DNA from 4 places in the Metabacillus schmidteae genome. Region 3 is predicted to be linked to each of the others. Evidence: riboswitches for the same ligand, from Rfam matches in the RefSeq annotation. Region 3 holds a riboswitch; each other region holds the start of a gene.
The links. Region 3 has a riboswitch for S-adenosylmethionine ahead of mtnW (2,3-diketo-5-methylthiopentyl-1-phosphate enolase). Riboswitches for the same ligand answer to the same signal wherever they lie in the genome.

Region 1 (4,217 bases), 640 kb from region 3:
TATTTTGAACCATTAAATCAAACCACTTCTTTGTTACCATAAGATTTTTCAGAATGGTTGACTCATAAGTCGTTACAAGATCTGTTCGCATAGCTGATGCTAAACCTGCCCCATGATAGTTTTGGGCTGCTTGAAATAAAAAACCAACATGATACAAGATTAGTTTATCTGAAAAAGGAGATTCAGTTGAGGTTGTCACTTCGGTTTCCCAAGATTTTGGAACAGGTAAATTATCCCTTTGCATAATTTTGGAAAAATCCTTTATTTGTTCGTCAGCAGTATTCTCGGAATCAGTTAAAAACTTCCTTACTTCTTTTGATTGAGTGATTTGACTAAACGCAATAGAAAGTGTTTTCGCCATTATGCTCTTTTTAAGGTTTAAAGAAATACTAATGATTTCGGTTGCTGCTAATTTTCTACCCTTACCGAAAAATCCATCTGTGAAATCCTTGCTGGAAATATATTCAGGATTTTTATTGGGATATAATAAGGGATCTCTTTGAAAATTTCCTTTTTCAAGCAATAACTCGATTGTTTGATGATACATGTTTTTAGCGTCATTATCACATGAATCGTAAAAATCCCTTAAGTCTTTTCTAACTGATATAGCCAGTGAAGTACTGTGCCCAAGTAAACCATGTAATGTCATAATATGTAAGTAATTTAGGCAGAATATATCTGAAAACAGTCTTGGCTTATCTTTAAAAAGATCAGATTCATTAAATCCAATTGGAACTGGAAACCCCTCGTTCTCGATAAAACTTGCGATTTGTTTCTTTTGTTTTCCGAAAGTATTTATGGCATCTTCAAAAATTTTTTTAATTAGCTCGTCTTCAATAATAGAAACCATATATTGATTTACCACATCAGTCATTGTACCGTTTACATACTCTCCCCAAAGTGAACCTATCTCCGAAGATGTGAGTTTTAATTTATTACCATCCACAATATCACCTCATGTATAATGATTTCCTAATTCATTAGGTCTTATGAGCTTAACAATTAATTTGAGCTAACAAATCACTGTGGAAACAAGTTCTAATATTAAGTGTTATTGCACTTCAAACAGGAGAGGGCTCTTTTTTTATGTAATTTTAGGTTACAATTAATTCATCCAATTCATTTAAAGAAGGTGTTAAGATGATTATCCTTTTTGGTATGTTAATATTTGCGGGAATTTTTGCTATATTTGATGCTTTAAGAAAGGTAAATAATAATATTTTGGACCAAACAGAAGAGATAAAAAAGTTACGTGAAGCCATAATAGAGAATAAGAAATGAATGATGAAATGGTTGAATGCGAGCTGCAATGATAGATACAAAAAAGTTTTGGGTACAAGAAGCCATACATAGAAGTAAACCTTAATAATTTAGTATAGATTGAAATTGTAAAAAATATATATAAAGGGGGATGTTAGTCTAATAAGATAGTAACAGGGTTGTGTTATTTATGAAAAGTCTTTAGGAAGAAGGATCGCCTCTTTTTTTTATGTGTATGTAATCATTTAATTGTAACTACATAATTGTTAGTCTTTTTTAGGTGGTGAATCATTTGAATTTGTATTTTTATATAACAATAATTATTGGGTTTTCTCTTATATACTATGGATATGTTAGGAAAATAGATAATGATTTAAAAAAGAAAAAATTAGAGATAGAAGAAAAAAAGATAGAATTAGAAATTAAGAAATTAGAACTTGGTTTAGAGAGTAAAGACCATGGTGAAAAGCGTTAGATGTACTATTGATTTTCAACAAAATTGTAAACACGAAAGAAGGGAATGGTATTTTTTCGTACTCCCTCGTTTTCGTGTTCTTCGGTTCTTTTGCTTGTTAGGCTTTATCTACAAAAGATTTTAATAAATCATTTTGGAATAATAATATGATCATGACGGAAGTGAGATATTCAGTTCTGTCCAGAACCAAAAACTATCCAGAAAAATTTTGTTGATATAGCAATAAATATCATGTAATCTTTTATACTGTGACAAAAAAATAGATTTTTCTTCTTATCAAGAGAGATGGAGGGACTGGCCAGATGAGATCTCGGCAGCGGAACTTAGTGATTAAGTTGCTGTGCCAATTCCAACAAGAAAGGCTTGATAGATGAGAAGAGTATTTTATAGATATAAGGCCTCTTCTTGTTTTTATGAGAAGCGGCTTTTTTGTACTATCAGAAAGTACATAAATTTTTATGGATGATAGTATAAGAAAAACTAAGGCTTTGGCCATTAGGACTTGGCGACAAGCCAAGTTTTTCTAAGAAGATAAGAAAGCATAAAAGTTTGTGCGTAGTTTTAGTGTCTAGCTCGAGCCGATAGGCGGGCGCCTTGAGTTTTTCTTATGGGGCACAGAATGGTCAAAAGACCCGTCCCATTTAATATTTGGAGGTGGAACAATGAAAAAAGGTAATCCATGGGCGCTAATCCCATTTGTTGTGTTTTTGGTTTTATTTATTGGTTCAGGAGTTATTACAGGTGATTTTTATGCCTTTCCAGTCATAGTAGCCATTGTGATTTCGGGTGCTGTTGCTCTGGCGATGAGTCGAAAAGAATCGTTTTCGCGGAAGGTTGATATTTTTTGCCAAGGTGCAGGTAATGTAAATGTCATGTTGATGGTTCTTATTTTTCTTTTGGCTGGGGCTTTTTCAGAAACAGCAAAAGGCATGGGGGCAGTAGACTCCACTGTTAACTTTGCTTTATCGGTTGTTCCGCAAAACTTGCTTGTTGTAGGCTTGTTCATCATTGCCTGCTTTATCTCCCTATCCATGGGTACGTCGATGGGAACGATTGTGGCATTGGCGCCAATTGGAGTTGGGATAAGCGAACATACCGAGCTTTCAATTGCTTTAGTAATGGCGGCGATTATTGGAGGTTCAATGTTTGGCGATAATTTATCCTTTATTTCAGATACAACTATCACTGCGGTTCGTTCACAAGGCGTACAAATGAAGGATAAATTTAAGGTGAATTTTTGGATTGTGTTGCCGGCAGCCATTGTAACAGGCATTATTTTAGGTGCTATTACAATGGGTGAAACGGCACAAGTAGAGCATTTAAGCTATAATTGGGTAAAAATTGTTCCCTATGTTCTGGTCATTATTTTTGCGTTAGCTGGAATGAACGTTTTCCTTGTTCTTGCATTAGGGACTGTTCTCGCGGGAGCTGTTGGCTTAGCGGATGGCAGCTACCATTTAATGAGCCTTTTGCAAACGATTGGCGAAGGAATGGCAGGCATGTATGAAATCGCCTTTCTTGCGATATTAATAGCTGGAATGGTGGAGGTTATTAAATTTAACGGCGGAATTGACTTTCTGCTTCACCTTGCGACACGAAGAATTAAATCGAAAAAGGGTGCAGAATTTGGAATTGCCGGTCTTGTGAGCTTAACTGGTCTATCCACGGCCAATAATACGATTGCAATTCTGATCGCCGGTCCGCTTGCAAAAAATATGGCTGATCAGTATGGGATTGACCCGCGAAAGTCAGCAAGTATATTAGATATTTTCTCCTGTGCGATCCAGGGCCTTCTGCCATACGGAGCACAACTTCTGGCAGCTGCAAGCGTCGCGGGAATATCACCAGTAAGCATCCTGCAATACTCATTCTATCCAATTCTTATAGGAATCTGTGGAATTATCGCTATCCTCATTGGATACCCGACAAAAAAGAAAGCTTGATTTTATATTTTAAAGCAACGGGGGCATGTCCCCCGGTTGAATTAATAATAAAGTAAAGGTTCGTGCATTAGGTATTATCAAGTTGGAAGTAGCAATAGGAACAGAGAGAGCAAGCACTTATTAATCTTCCAAATATAGATTTCGTGTGAAGTATTGATTAACACAACTAAATAGGAATTGTTAAAACGTCTTAGATCCTTGATAGTGCAGGAGCTGAGACGTTTTTTTATTAAATGAGGAACGAGCGAGAAATGTTTTAACACGTTAGGGAGGAAGAATCATTAGAGATTCTATCTGTATCTCTTTCTTCCACAAAAGGGCCATTATATGTAGTATGGTTTTGGACCGTAATTAACGTTAATAAAGTTACAAAAACAGCCTATTTCCTATCTTTGTTTACTAGTTATATATAGTTATTAATTATAGTTTCCAACGTAAACAACGATAGGACTTTACTTGGAGGGGTGGGTATGATAGGCTGATACGCCACTGAAACACCTGCTTCAGCCTTTCAAGACCAATCATGACCACAGAGGCTC
Region 2 (4,217 bases), on a different contig from region 3:
TTTAATTCAATACCTTTTTCCTCTAAAAGTGGTATAGCTTCCTCTAAAATTTCAACGTGTGGAACTGGTGAAGCACCCACTGTTAATGATTTTGTTTCACCTTCGGCACCTTCTGTTGCGCCTTCCCCTTGATCTGCTCCACCGCAAGCAACAAGTGCAGCCGTTAGGATGGTTAAAATCATAGCTAATAATGTCTTTTTCATTCTTTTTCCTCCTATCGTTTATCGATTGATTTAGTTATGATATCTCCAATAAATTGGATAATAAACACAAAAATTAAAATAATAATAGTTGCTACTAACGTCACTTGGTTATTTCCTCTATTAAATCCTTCCATAAAGGCAAGATTTCCAAGTCCACCTGCACCAATAGCACCAGCCATTGCTGTATAACCAATTAATGCGATAGCTGTAACTGTAATTCCTGATACTAAAGCAGGCATTGATTCAGGTAATAGCACTTTGAAAATGATTGTACTTGTTTTTGCGCCCATTGATTTAGCAGCCTCAATTACGCCTTTATCAATTTCTCTTAGGGCAATCTCTACCATACGACCATAAAATGGAGCTGCACCAATAATTAGTGCCGGCAATGCTGCATTAACTCCTAATATCGTCCCCACAATTGCTTTCGTAAAAGGTAATAATAAGATAATTAAGATGATAAATGGAATTGATCGAAAAATATTAACGATTGCTGCAACCAGATTATTAATTAACTTGTTTTCCCATATGTTTCCCTTAGCCGTTAAAAATAATAATAATCCAAGAAGAAGTCCCAAAATAAATGTAGCCAGGACTGACCAAGTCGTCATATAGATTGTTTCATAGGTTGATTCCCAAACCTTTTCCCAGTTCACTTCAGGTAAAAGCTGTTCAAGCATGTGCAATCACCTCTACTTCTACATGCTGTCCGTAAATAAACTCCAATGCTTTGTTAATTTCCTGCTCATCACCATCAAGGTGAATAAATAAGTTACCATAAGAACCGCTTTGAGTCTGTGCAATTTTTCCTTGAAGAATATTTACTTCTAAATCAAATTGTCGAATTAAATTAGAGATCAACGGCTGCTCAGCCGCTTCTCCAACAAAGGTAAGTTGAATAACTTTTCCTTTTGGATATAACTCTAATAAATGAGCTACAACTTCATTTGTCTCTTCAGGTTCTGTTACCTGCTTAACAAAGCGCTTTGTTATTTCCTTTTGCGGGTTTTTAAATACATCCAGAACTTCACCCTGTTCCACAACTTCCCCATTCTCCATTACCGCAACGCGATGGCATATCTTACGAATGACATGCATTTCATGCGTAATGAGAACAATTGTTAACCCTAAACGCTTATTAATATCAACTAATAAGTCTAAGATAGAATCAGTTGTTTGAGGATCTAATGCAGATGTAGCTTCATCACATAATAATACTTTTGGATTATTTGCTAGTGCTCTTGCAATTCCCACACGTTGTTTTTGCCCACCACTTAATTGTGACGGATATGCATTTTCCCGGCCTTCTAAACCTACAAGCTTAATAAGCTCATCAACACGCTTTAGTCGTTCAGATTTTTTTACACCTGCAATTTCTAATGGAAATGCGATATTCTCTCGAACTGTTCTTGACCATAACAGATTGAAGTGTTGAAAAATCATGCTTATTTCTAATCGAGCTTTACGTAATTTTGCTCCAGAAATTGAGTCAATTTGACTTCCAGCAACATTTACTTGACCACTAGTTGGTCTTTCCAGCCCATTTAAAAGACGAATCAAAGAACTCTTACCAGCTCCACTGTAACCAATAATTCCAAAAATCTCGCCTTTTTCTATTTCTAAATTTACATTGTTAACAGCCTGAACCTGACCTGCTTTTGTTTTATATATTTTATTGACATTTGCTAATGTAATCATCCTGTCACCTTCTTTCTCATTACTCTTAAGAAAAGCGCAAGCGCCTTGATCAGACCCGACAAGCATAAGGCGATTTGGAATAGAAGGCGTTCTTTGCCTTCAATTCCAAATTGACTAGACCCTAGAGGGGCTAGGCGCTGGAGCTAGACACCTAAACTAAGTACAAAACAAAAAAAGTCTGATACTAAAATAAAAAACCTTTCTACTAATGAGCAGAAAGGCACTGTTAAATCCTTTCTCTCATCTCTCAAAGCAACTGCTTTGTGTGAATTGGCACCATTTCAACATTGTGTTGATGGTTGCCGGGCTTCGTCGGGCACTTCCCTCCACCTCTCTTGATAAGAGCATCAATATATAAATTTAATTAAATAGCGATTTTTAAATACGAGTGTGATTGTATCATGTGATAAAAATTTATGTCAATTAAAAATGTTTTGTTATAAAATTTAAAAAATTCAGTATCTTGCGATGTATTCACCCTTTAAAAAAAAGTTTTATTTAACATAAAAAAGGACGACAAGAATATCATCCTTTTTCAGCTTCTATTTTTTATTTAACAATTGGTCTAAATTTCGAGTTAATAATTCAAGTAATGCTTTGATTTATTTTAATTTAATTAACGCATCAAGTTTTAGAAAATCGCGGTAGGATCCTTTAATCTTTATACACCCAAGTGAAATTAATTGCTTTAAGCTAATTTTATTTTCCAACATCTCCTTAATATCTTGTTCTTCTCCTTCAATATAAAAATCCACATTAGACGGTCGGGAAGCTAATACATTTGAATTTTTTGAAGAAAGTTCAAGAAAGTAGCTGGACTTATTAGTAGCTTTAATTTCAACTATTAGGTTTCTATTCGTTAAGATTGGTTTTATAAAATCCGCTTTATTTATACTTATAATAAAGTCAGTGATAAACATAAAAAAACCTCCCGATATCAATTAGTTACTTAACTAATTTCATTTTTAATCGGGAGAATCCTTTAAATATATCTCGACAGTTTCTGCCTTTCCTGTGGAAACCACTCTATTTCCCAAGAAATATGTCATCTTTTCTATTATATTGTTTTATAAGATCATAAAGATATCCCACTGACTGAAACGCATATACTCTTTCCATTATTTTTCCATCTTTAAATATAAGCAAGCATGGTACACTTTCAATTCCCAATTCTTTCGCTTCTTCTGGATAATAATTTAAATTAATAGAATGAATATCTAAATCTGGAAGTAATTCATCTACAACAGTGAGCATTTTTTTAGCAACCTGACATGTACCACACATTGGAGTATATAAATACATTATATAAATACCTTCGTTTAATATTGTAAGCTGTTTTTCCTTCCACTCAATCATAACCTAACTTTATGCACCCTTCTAAAGAAATTTAGCATTTACATCTATATTAGCACTAAGCAGGACTGATGCAACATGATGATCAGGCGCTGTTGCTACCTCACGATAAGCCCTGTCAATATAGATGTGGGATGCTTCAGGAAATTCTCTTTTAAATTGTTTACGCAAACGGTCTCCTGCATCATCTGAATCCACTAAAATATACACATCTTTAAGGAATAACTCGTCAATTAATTCATCCATTTTTGTTATACTGATGGTACCATTTGTGCAAATGATTTCTATTGGTTCACATATTACATTTAACACTTTCTTTTTATCTGATTTACCTTCAACAATTAATACTTTTTCAACCTCAACTAACGACATAACCATCACCTAATTCTAAAGTAAAAAGTCTTTTCTATAACGTATTCGATTTGTCGAGGTTGTTTCCCTTTAATTTCATGTTTTTTCTTAATCAGTATCAAAAACATGAAAAGAAAACGACCAATTTATATAAAGAAATAAGTTCAAAAAAGCAGTGGTGCTAGCCACTGCTTTTGCTTTAGCATTAACACCAGCCATTTTCATCGTCACAGTCGACATATTTTTGATCTGGTTCAGATACTACATCTGCAATTTGGTAAAAGCGGCTATCATTAAATTCGTAACCTGCTTTCAAATCATAATTATTTTCTGAGACCATTTGGCCGATTTTTTCTTTTTCCAGATAAAGATTCAACTGCCCATCACCAAATTTACCGACAACTCGATCAGTTATATCTAACCTTTTTTTTTGAATAGACATATGGACACCCTCCTTTACCTTACTTATAGGGTGTCCATATTTTATTACATCATGCTTATTAGTCTTGATTTGTCTTTTCTTCGTACTGTTCAGCAGTCATTAACTTTTCAACATCAGCAATATCTGAAGGTTCAATGACAACCATCCATGCTTTTTCATATGGTGATTCA
Region 3 (4,217 bases):
CTTTCCACTTGCCGTAACAAGAAATGAAATTGGATCACTATTCACTTTTATAGCCAAGTTTCCACTTGTTCCTGGGAACCACTCTCTCTTTGCCAGCACCCTTTTAATATCAGCTAATTCTTCCCAGCGTTGATCTAGTAAACTCACACACTCTCCTCCTCTATCTGGTCAAGAATGTTCATCACATCATAAAATGTTGTAAACGATTGATGTGGCAGCCCTAACTCTTTACATTTTTCTAGTAACAAATCTCTAGCAATTACAAAATCCGCTAATTTTGCTGCCTGTAAATCTGTTATTGAGTCACCAATTACAATTTTCTTCTGATCCTCATGTGTCAGCTGACGAATAAGTGACGGCTTACAGCACCCACATTCATTCGTACAATATTCATCACAGTTATTTGGCCATTCAATCTCTATATTTTCCTTAGAGAAATTAGCCACATTACAATAAATTTGATCTTCATGAACCAATCCGTCAAGAAGCGGATAAACAAAAAAGTCAATTCCTCCACTAACAACATAAAGTGGAATGTTTTTGTCTTGTGTATATTGAACAAACTCTCGAAAACCTGAACGGATCTCTGCATGATTTAGGATATACTCCACAATTTGAGCCTTTGATGAGGAAGGAAGTAATTGAAACATCTTCCCTACCCCTTCTTTAATGGAAATATTCTGAGAGAGCACTCCTTCTTTAAGAGCATCCCATTCAGGTGGAGCAAATTTTTTCATAATAGCTATGATGTTATCTGTCTCTGTGATCGTCCCGTCAAAGTCACAAATAATTACTTTGTCACTCATTTGCTCACCTCTTTGGCACCCCAAAGATTAATGGCAAGCTTAAGATCTTCGCTTGTTTCAGATGCTTCCTTCAGTGTGATACCGGAAAGGGCAGCATCGATAGCTGCGCGGAAAGCTTGTCCTCCACCAATCGCTCCGTTAGGATGTCCATGGACTCCACCACCGGCATTAATAACGGAATTAAGACCAAAATCATTCACTAATAATGGAACTAAGCCAGGATGAATGCCTGCAGACGGAACCGGGAACGATTGCTTAAATCCTTCTTCTTTCAAGCAAAACTCCGCAATTCCAAGTGCTTCCTTTCGATCCAGTGCTACACTTCCATAAGGAGAAGGGAATAAAGAGAAGTCTGCTCCAGACATTCTAACTAACTTCCCTAATAACAATGAGCTTGAAAATCCATAAAGGTTAGATGCAGTTGAAGCACCACTTACAGCAGGATGCGCCATAATTGGAATCGTAATTTCCGGGTCTTCCGCTATACTTTGCATTACATCCAGTCCATAAGCAAATACATTAAAAAGCAATACACTAGCACCAAGTTCAGTGGCTCTTTTCGCTTTTTCCTTCAGCTCAAATGTTTTACCTGATAAGTTAACTGCGTATAACGCTTTGTGTCCTGTTTCTTCAAATACCTGATGTAACACTTCTTTACCAGCTAAGATTCTATCTTCAAAAGGTGTTAAAGGATTCTCAAAAAGAATTTCATCATCTTTTACTAGATCAACCCCACCTAATACCTGCTGCTTTAACTGATCCTTTAAATAAACAAGATCTCTGCCAATGACACCCTTAAAAATACTCATAAGTAGTGGTCGATCATGAACACCAACTAATTCCCGTATTCCGGAGACACCGAATTTTGGTCCCGGGAAAGCCTTTTTCAATTCTTCAGAAACCTCTAAGTCAAGCAGTTTCACTTCACCATCAAGAGATAGTTTTCCGAAAACTGTCGTTAAGATTGCAGGTAGATCATGACTATAATTTAAACTCGGATAAGCAATTTTAATAATTCCTTTAGTAACAGCTTTCCCAAGATATTGATTTGTTTTTTCGCAACTTTCAAGCTGACTGACTTCTAATACACGACCTTTATGGGCTTTTAATTGTTCTTGTTCAAGCAAGGGAAGATCGGTCCATGAACCAACCGTTAAGCCCAATGCAATCCCTTCGGCTTTTTTGTTTAAGTCACCTTTTGCATCGTGTACAAGATATGTAGCAATAACTTCACTCACTGATAACCCTACTTTCTCAATACATCTGACATTTTCTGAATTTTTCTATTAATCATATTAATTTTAACATCTTTCATTCTATAATGCATTTGGATCCTTGGATTAATCTTGAACATTTCGTTTCAATTTTTGTGTCGCTTTCTAAGCATAAAAAACCCCTTTGAATAGGTCAAAGGGGTTTTGTTTACGTGCATTTGTAAAGACAAATTTCCCTTATCTATCAGCTTTAGCTGCAAGAATTAGCACCGTGCTTAACACGGAATGTTAAGTCGGTTGCCGGGCTTCATCGGGCTAGTCCCTCCACCTGCTCTTGATAAGAACGAAACGTTCATATTTTAAATTAATAAGATTATGACAGAAAAAAATATAATTTGTCAAGATTAGAAAATATTTAATTTTTTAATTCTTTCAACGGCTTCTCTTAATCTTTCTTCAGATGTTAGTAAACCAACCCTTACATACCCTTCACCATAATCTCCAAATCCTACACCGGGCGCTACTACAACATGTGCATTTTCAAGCAAATAATCTGAAAAGGCTTGAGAGGATTCAAATTGACTTGGAACTGGAAGCCATGCGAAAAATGATCCAGCCGGAGCAGTTACTTTCCATCCAATTTCAAGACATGCATCAATAAGAGCATTTCGTCTGGATTCATATAAAGCATTTAGTTCCTCAACACATGTTTGCGGGCTTAATAACGCATGTGCAGCTGCTTCTTGGATGGCACTAAACACACTCACATACATATGATCTTGAAGTAAGTTTAAAGCCTCAATTACAGAAGGATTACCAACTGCAAAGCCAATTCTCCAACCAGCCATATTGTAGGTTTTAGAGAAGGTATATATTTCAATTCCAACCTCTTTTGCACCCTTAGTTTGCAAAAAGCTCATTGGTTTTTTACCATCAAAGCCAATTGCTCCATATGCGAAATCATGGACAACACAAATATCATGATCGTCAGCGAACTGTACCGTCTCTTCAAAAAATTCTTCAGATGCTGTTGCCCCAGTTGGATTATTTGGATAGTTAATAAACATTAATTTCGCTTGTTCAATGACATCTTTTTCTATATTTTTATAGTTCGGTAAAAACTTGTTTTCTTCTAACAAGGGCATAACTTCCATTTTTGCACGAGCTAATTCCACCCCTGACCAATAATCAGGATAACCTGGATCAGGCACTAGTACTACATCTCCTGGATTTAGGAGACATTGAGGAACCTCAACTAAGCCTGCTTTACCACCAAATAGGATTGCTACTTCAGTTTGTGGGTCAATCTCTACTCCATATTCCCTTTTGTAAAAAAGAGCAACTGCTTCCTTTAAAAAGGATTGACCACGAAACGGAGAATACTTATGGTAATTTGGGTTCTTTACTGCTTTTTCCATTGCTTCAACAATATGTGCCGGTGTTGGTCTGTCTGGATTTCCTTGACCTAAATTAATAACATCGTGACCTTGCTCAATGATGTTGTTCACTTTCGCAACAAGGCTTGCAAAAAACTGCTTCGGTAATGTATTTAATAATTCAGATTGCTTAAATTTTTTCATTTTTAACACCTACTCAAAAAATTCTTGAAATTCTAGTCACAAATAATATATCGTTAGATACAACTTGTAAAGTAAAAAATTTTAATTGAAGGTGTGAACCAAATGAAACCTATCATTACATGTATTCAATTAGACATCAAATTCGGTGATCCGGATTTTAATTATCAACAAGTAGAAAAAAAGATTGCCCAAGCTGTACAACAAGAACAATCAACTACGATTGTCTTACCTGAACTATGGACAACGGGTTATGATCTAACTCGCTTAGAAGAAATTTCCGATGAAAATGGTGAGAAGACAACCTCCTTCCTACAGGAGCTTGCAAAAAAATATAACGTTCACATTGTGGGTGGGTCAATTGCTAAAAAAATTGACAAGCAGGTAACCAATACAATGCTTGTTGTGGACAATACCGGACAGTTAATCCATGAATATAGTAAACTTCATCTTTTTAAGCTTATGAACGAGCACCACTACTTAACTGCAGGGAGTGAAAAAGGTTTATTTGACCTTGGTGGTATGAAAAGTGCTGGAGTCATTTGTTACGATATACGTTTTCCGGAATGGATTCGCGCCCACACCACAATGGGAGCAGAGGTGCTATTCGTTGTTGCAGA
Region 4 (4,217 bases), 840 kb from region 3:
CAACGCATGAAAAATAAAGCAAAAATACTTTTATCTAGAAAAGAACCAGTTATGGAAAAAGCCGGCCACCCTGATCCATATGATATTGATGATAATACAATGGTGGCGGAAGGATCTATGTATGCTGTAAATTATTTTAATGAAAAAACAAAGTGAGCCGACGAATTTGTCGGTTTTTATTTTTGTTAAAACGTGCCTAACTCCTTGTACAAAGGGCACAAGGTCATAAGCATTCTTGAATTAAAGATAAAGAACATTTTCTCATTCGAAAGGATAAGTGCATACGGACAAAAGGGAAATATGCTTTCGAAAGAGGTGTGAATTGTAATAATAATCCAAATGTGTATCGTTTTGAAGTGGAAAAGGTGCTAAAAGCATACGGAAAAAGGAATGTGAATGCTTTTTTAAAGATAGCTAGTATAAAACCTTTCGCAAAATCGAGGAAAAGATAAATATGAATCTAAAAGTAGTGTGAATTGTAATAATAATCCAAATATGTATCTTTTTTAAGTAGAAAAGTGCTAAAAGCATACGAAAATAAGGAATGTGAATGCATCTATATAGAAAGCCAGCATAAAACCTTCCGTAAGATCCAAAAAAAGGAAAATATGCTCACGGAAGTGGTGTGAATTGTAATAATAATCCAAATGTGAATCTCTTTTAAGCAGAAAAGTGCTAAAAGCATACGAAAATAAGGAATGTGAATGCATCTATAAGAAAGCAAGTATAAAACCTTTCGCAAAAGCCAAAAAAAGGGAAATGTGCTTTCGAAAGAGGTGTGAATTGTAAAAATAATCCAAATATGTATCGTTTTTAAATGGAAAAGGTGCTAAAAGCATACGGAAAAAAGGAATGTGAATGCTTTTATAAAGAAAGCCAGTATAAAACCATTCGCGAAATCCAAATAAAGGGAAAAAGTGAATACCAAGAGCTTCTAATCCCTGTCGGGGCGGAGTAAGGAGCTTGCACTTTTCTTAAATTGGATGAAAAATATACCTGTGTTACCATTACAATTGAACATACAAGTCAAACTATTACGATAATTATATTGCAATATATACATAAATCATGTAAAGTAGTAAAAAAAGTAAATCAAAAATTTCATATATTTCTTATCAAGAGAGGCAGAGGGACTGGCCCTATGAAGCCTCAGCAACCGGTTCATAACGAGTGAAGATCTGGTGATTAATATTTACTGTTTTAGCAGATACCTATGTTGGTTTTTAAAAGCACCGACAGATGATGAAAAATGAAGCGAACAAAGCGGTTTTGTTTGTTCGAAGCATTTTTCATCATCTGTCGCAGGCTTGCATCGCAAGCCGCAAGCACTTGCGTGCTTTTAAAAGCCCCACTTAAACAAATTAAGTAGGTTCTAGGTTCCTAGTAAATATTAAGTTAACGTATTCTATTAAGATCTTCCACGAGTGCCAAGGTGCTAAATCCAGCAAGCAACACCAGCTTTATGCTTGAGAGATAAGAAGAAGCGCACTTAAAACATACAGTCTTCTTCTTAACGAGGAAGGCTTTTTATTTTGTCCCAGTGGGATAACGAACGCTTTCTCTCAATGCCCATAATGATTAATACAACTTTTAGGAGTGAGAAACATGAGCAAACGAATTGAAACGAAATTAGCGCAAATTGGGAATCGAAGTGAAAATGTGACAGGTACTGTTAGCCCGCCAGTCTATTTTTCTACAGCTTATCGTCATGCAGGAATTGGAGAATCAACCGGGTTTGACTATATCCGTACAGGAAATCCAACCAGATTACTTGTTGAGCAGGCGATTGCTGATTTAGAACACGGTGATCGAGGATTTGCTTTTAGCTCAGGTATGGCTGCAATCCAAACGATCATGGCATTATTCCAAAGTGGTGATGAATTAATCGTTTCTTCTGATTTATATGGTGGAACATATCGTTTGTTTGAAAGAGAGTGGAGAAAATACGGATTATCTTTTCAATACGATGATTTCACAAATCCAACAGAAACTGAAAAGCTAATTAATGAAAAAACAAAAGCCTTATTCATTGAAACACCAACAAATCCATTAATGCAGGAAACGGATATAAAAGAATTAGTATCAATCGCTAAAAAACATGAAATATTAGTGATTGTTGATAACACATTTTATACGCCGGTGTTACAAACACCAATTTTAGATGGTGCAGACATTGTGATTCATAGTGCAACCAAATATTTAGGTGGCCACAATGACGTACTTGCCGGATTAGTTGTGACAAAAGGTCAGGAATTAAGTGATGAATTTTTTCAACATCAAAATGCAATTGGAGCAGTTTTATCTCCATTTGATTCATGGTTATTAATGAGAGGAATGAAGACATTATCACTTCGCATGAGACAGCATCAGCAAAATGCTCAGCAAGTGTCACAGTTTTTAGAGGAGCATCCTGATGTACTTGATGTCCTTTACCCGGGAAAAGGTGGAATGCTTTCGTTCCGTTTGCAGGATGAAACATGGGTAAATCCATTTTTGAAAAATCTAAAGACTATCACATTTGCTGAAAGCTTAGGCGGGATTGAAAGCTTTATCACCTATCCAGCTACACAAACTCATATGGACATTCCTCTGGACATTCGAATTGCAAATGGTGTCTGTAACAAATTGCTGCGCTTCTCGGTAGGTGTGGAGCACGCAGAGGATATTATAGAAGATTTAGCACAAGCATTTAAAGCGATGAAGGAGGCGGTAGCAGTTGAGCAATCATGATTGGTCATTTCAAACAAAACTACTTCATAATGAATCAAAGGTGGATCACAGCACAGGATCGGTAAGTGTGCCGATTCATCATTCTTCAACATTTCATCAATTTGATATTGATGAATTTGGAAAATATGATTATGCTCGTTCAGGAAATCCGACACGAGAAGCTTTGGAACAAGCTATTGCAGAATTAGAGGGTGGAACTAGAGGCTTGGCATTTTCTTCAGGAATGGCAGCTATCTCTACTGCATTTTTATTACTATCCCAAGGTGATCATGTATTGGTAACAGAGGATGTATATGGTGGAACATTTCGAATTATTACAGATGTTTTAACTCGTTTTGGCATTGAGCATACGTTTGTCGATATGACAGATCTTCATCAGGTTGCATCTGAAATTAGACCAAATACGAAGGTCATTTATATGGAAACACCTTCAAATCCATTGTTAAAGGTAACCGACATTCAAGGCATTGTGAACTTGGCAAAAGCTAATAATTGTCTAACCTTTTTAGATAATACGTTTTTAACGCCAGAGCTTCAAAGACCATTAGAGCTTGGTGTAGATATTGTGCTTCATAGTGCAACGAAGTTTTTAGCAGGTCATAGTGATGTGCTTGCGGGACTAGCTGTTATTAAGGATCCAGAGCTGGGTGATCGTTTATATAAATTACAAAATGCATTTGGTGCTGTGCTTGGTGTACAGGATGCCTGGTTGGTTCTTAGAGGATTAAAGACGCTGCATGTTCGCCTGCAACAATCTCAAGCATCAGCATTAAAGATCGCCGAGTTTTTAGCAGATCATCCAAAAGTAGAAGAGGTATATTACCCGGGCTTGAGCTTTCATCCGGGACATGATACACAACGATATCAAGCGGATGGGCCAGGAGCGGTATTATCATTTAAATTAGCGGATGGAGATGCAGTAAGAACATTAGTTGAGAATGTTCAGCTTCCTGTTTTTGCTGTAAGTTTAGGTGCTGTTGAATCAATTCTTTCCTATCCTGCTAAAATGTCGCACGCAGCAATGCCGCCTGCAGAGCGTGAAAAACGCGGAATTTCTGATGGATTGCTCCGATTAAGTGTAGGATTGGAGAAAGTAGAAGACTTGATTAAGGATTTTGATGCAGCATTGGAGAAGCTACCGGCTGTAAAGAAAAGTGAAAATGTAAATGTATAAAGGACTAGAGCTGACTCTTTTTGAGTTAGCTCTTTTTTATTGAAATGGATTTTTTATTCACACAATGTTTAAAAAGTCTTTATTGTTTCTTTAGGTTTAAAGTAATATAATCAATACATCTTTTAGGTAGGTAAAATATCCTGGTTATTTTGGTTGAGGTTACGTTACTTAGTCTATGATCATACATATTTAAATTCATATTTACCAGACTAAGTAGTATCTATTTTCAGTAGAGGAGTTTATTACATGAAAAAACGACTGATTTTCTTGTTAACGTTGACGTGTATGATCATACCTGTCATAGCAAGTGCAC

Region 1: linked by a shared signal. The riboswitch ahead of HWV59_RS07075 (Na+/H+ antiporter NhaC family protein) and the one ahead of mtnW (2,3-diketo-5-methylthiopentyl-1-phosphate enolase) in region 3 are both predicted to bind S-adenosylmethionine.
Region 2: linked by a shared signal. The riboswitch ahead of HWV59_RS24020 (methionine ABC transporter ATP-binding protein) and the one ahead of mtnW (2,3-diketo-5-methylthiopentyl-1-phosphate enolase) in region 3 are both predicted to bind S-adenosylmethionine.
Region 4: linked by a shared signal. The riboswitch ahead of HWV59_RS06175 (methionine biosynthesis PLP-dependent protein) and the one ahead of mtnW (2,3-diketo-5-methylthiopentyl-1-phosphate enolase) in region 3 are both predicted to bind S-adenosylmethionine.

What each region holds. Positions count from the first base shown of each region.
Region 1 covers NZ_CAESCH010000001.1:1,469,048-1,473,264, forward strand. The annotation lists gene HWV59_RS07060 (DUF3231 family protein) at 1-946, opposite strand, end outside; gene HWV59_RS07065 (hypothetical protein) at 1,141-1,281, shown strand; gene HWV59_RS07070 (hypothetical protein) at 1,553-1,735, shown strand; SAM riboswitch class I at 2,006-2,112, shown strand; gene HWV59_RS07075 (Na+/H+ antiporter NhaC family protein) at 2,398-3,678, shown strand.
Region 2 covers NZ_CAESCH010000002.1:665,840-670,056, reverse strand. The annotation lists gene HWV59_RS24030 (MetQ/NlpA family ABC transporter substrate-binding protein) at 1-203, opposite strand, end outside; gene HWV59_RS24025 (methionine ABC transporter permease) at 215-883, opposite strand; gene HWV59_RS24020 (methionine ABC transporter ATP-binding protein) at 876-1,901, opposite strand; SAM riboswitch class I at 2,139-2,246, opposite strand; gene HWV59_RS24015 (SCP2 sterol-binding domain-containing protein) at 2,504-2,821, opposite strand; gene HWV59_RS24010 (thioredoxin family protein) at 2,928-3,257, opposite strand; gene HWV59_RS24005 (toprim domain-containing protein) at 3,279-3,626, opposite strand; gene HWV59_RS24000 (YusG family protein) at 3,811-4,047, opposite strand; gene gcvH (glycine cleavage system protein GcvH) at 4,106-4,217, opposite strand, start outside.
Region 3 covers NZ_CAESCH010000001.1:2,106,602-2,110,818, reverse strand. The annotation lists gene HWV59_RS10055 (methylthioribulose 1-phosphate dehydratase) at 1-147, opposite strand, end outside; gene HWV59_RS10050 (2-hydroxy-3-keto-5-methylthiopentenyl-1-phosphate phosphatase) at 144-806, opposite strand; gene mtnW (2,3-diketo-5-methylthiopentyl-1-phosphate enolase) at 803-2,044, opposite strand; SAM riboswitch class I at 2,255-2,364, opposite strand; gene HWV59_RS10040 (pyridoxal phosphate-dependent aminotransferase) at 2,425-3,600, opposite strand; gene HWV59_RS10035 (carbon-nitrogen family hydrolase) at 3,703-4,217, shown strand, end outside.
Region 4 covers NZ_CAESCH010000001.1:1,265,820-1,270,036, forward strand. The annotation lists gene HWV59_RS06170 (hypothetical protein) at 1-156, shown strand, start outside; SAM riboswitch class I at 1,110-1,249, shown strand; gene HWV59_RS06175 (methionine biosynthesis PLP-dependent protein) at 1,606-2,730, shown strand; gene metC (cystathionine beta-lyase) at 2,717-3,904, shown strand; gene HWV59_RS06185 (DoxX family membrane protein) at 4,151-4,217, shown strand, end outside.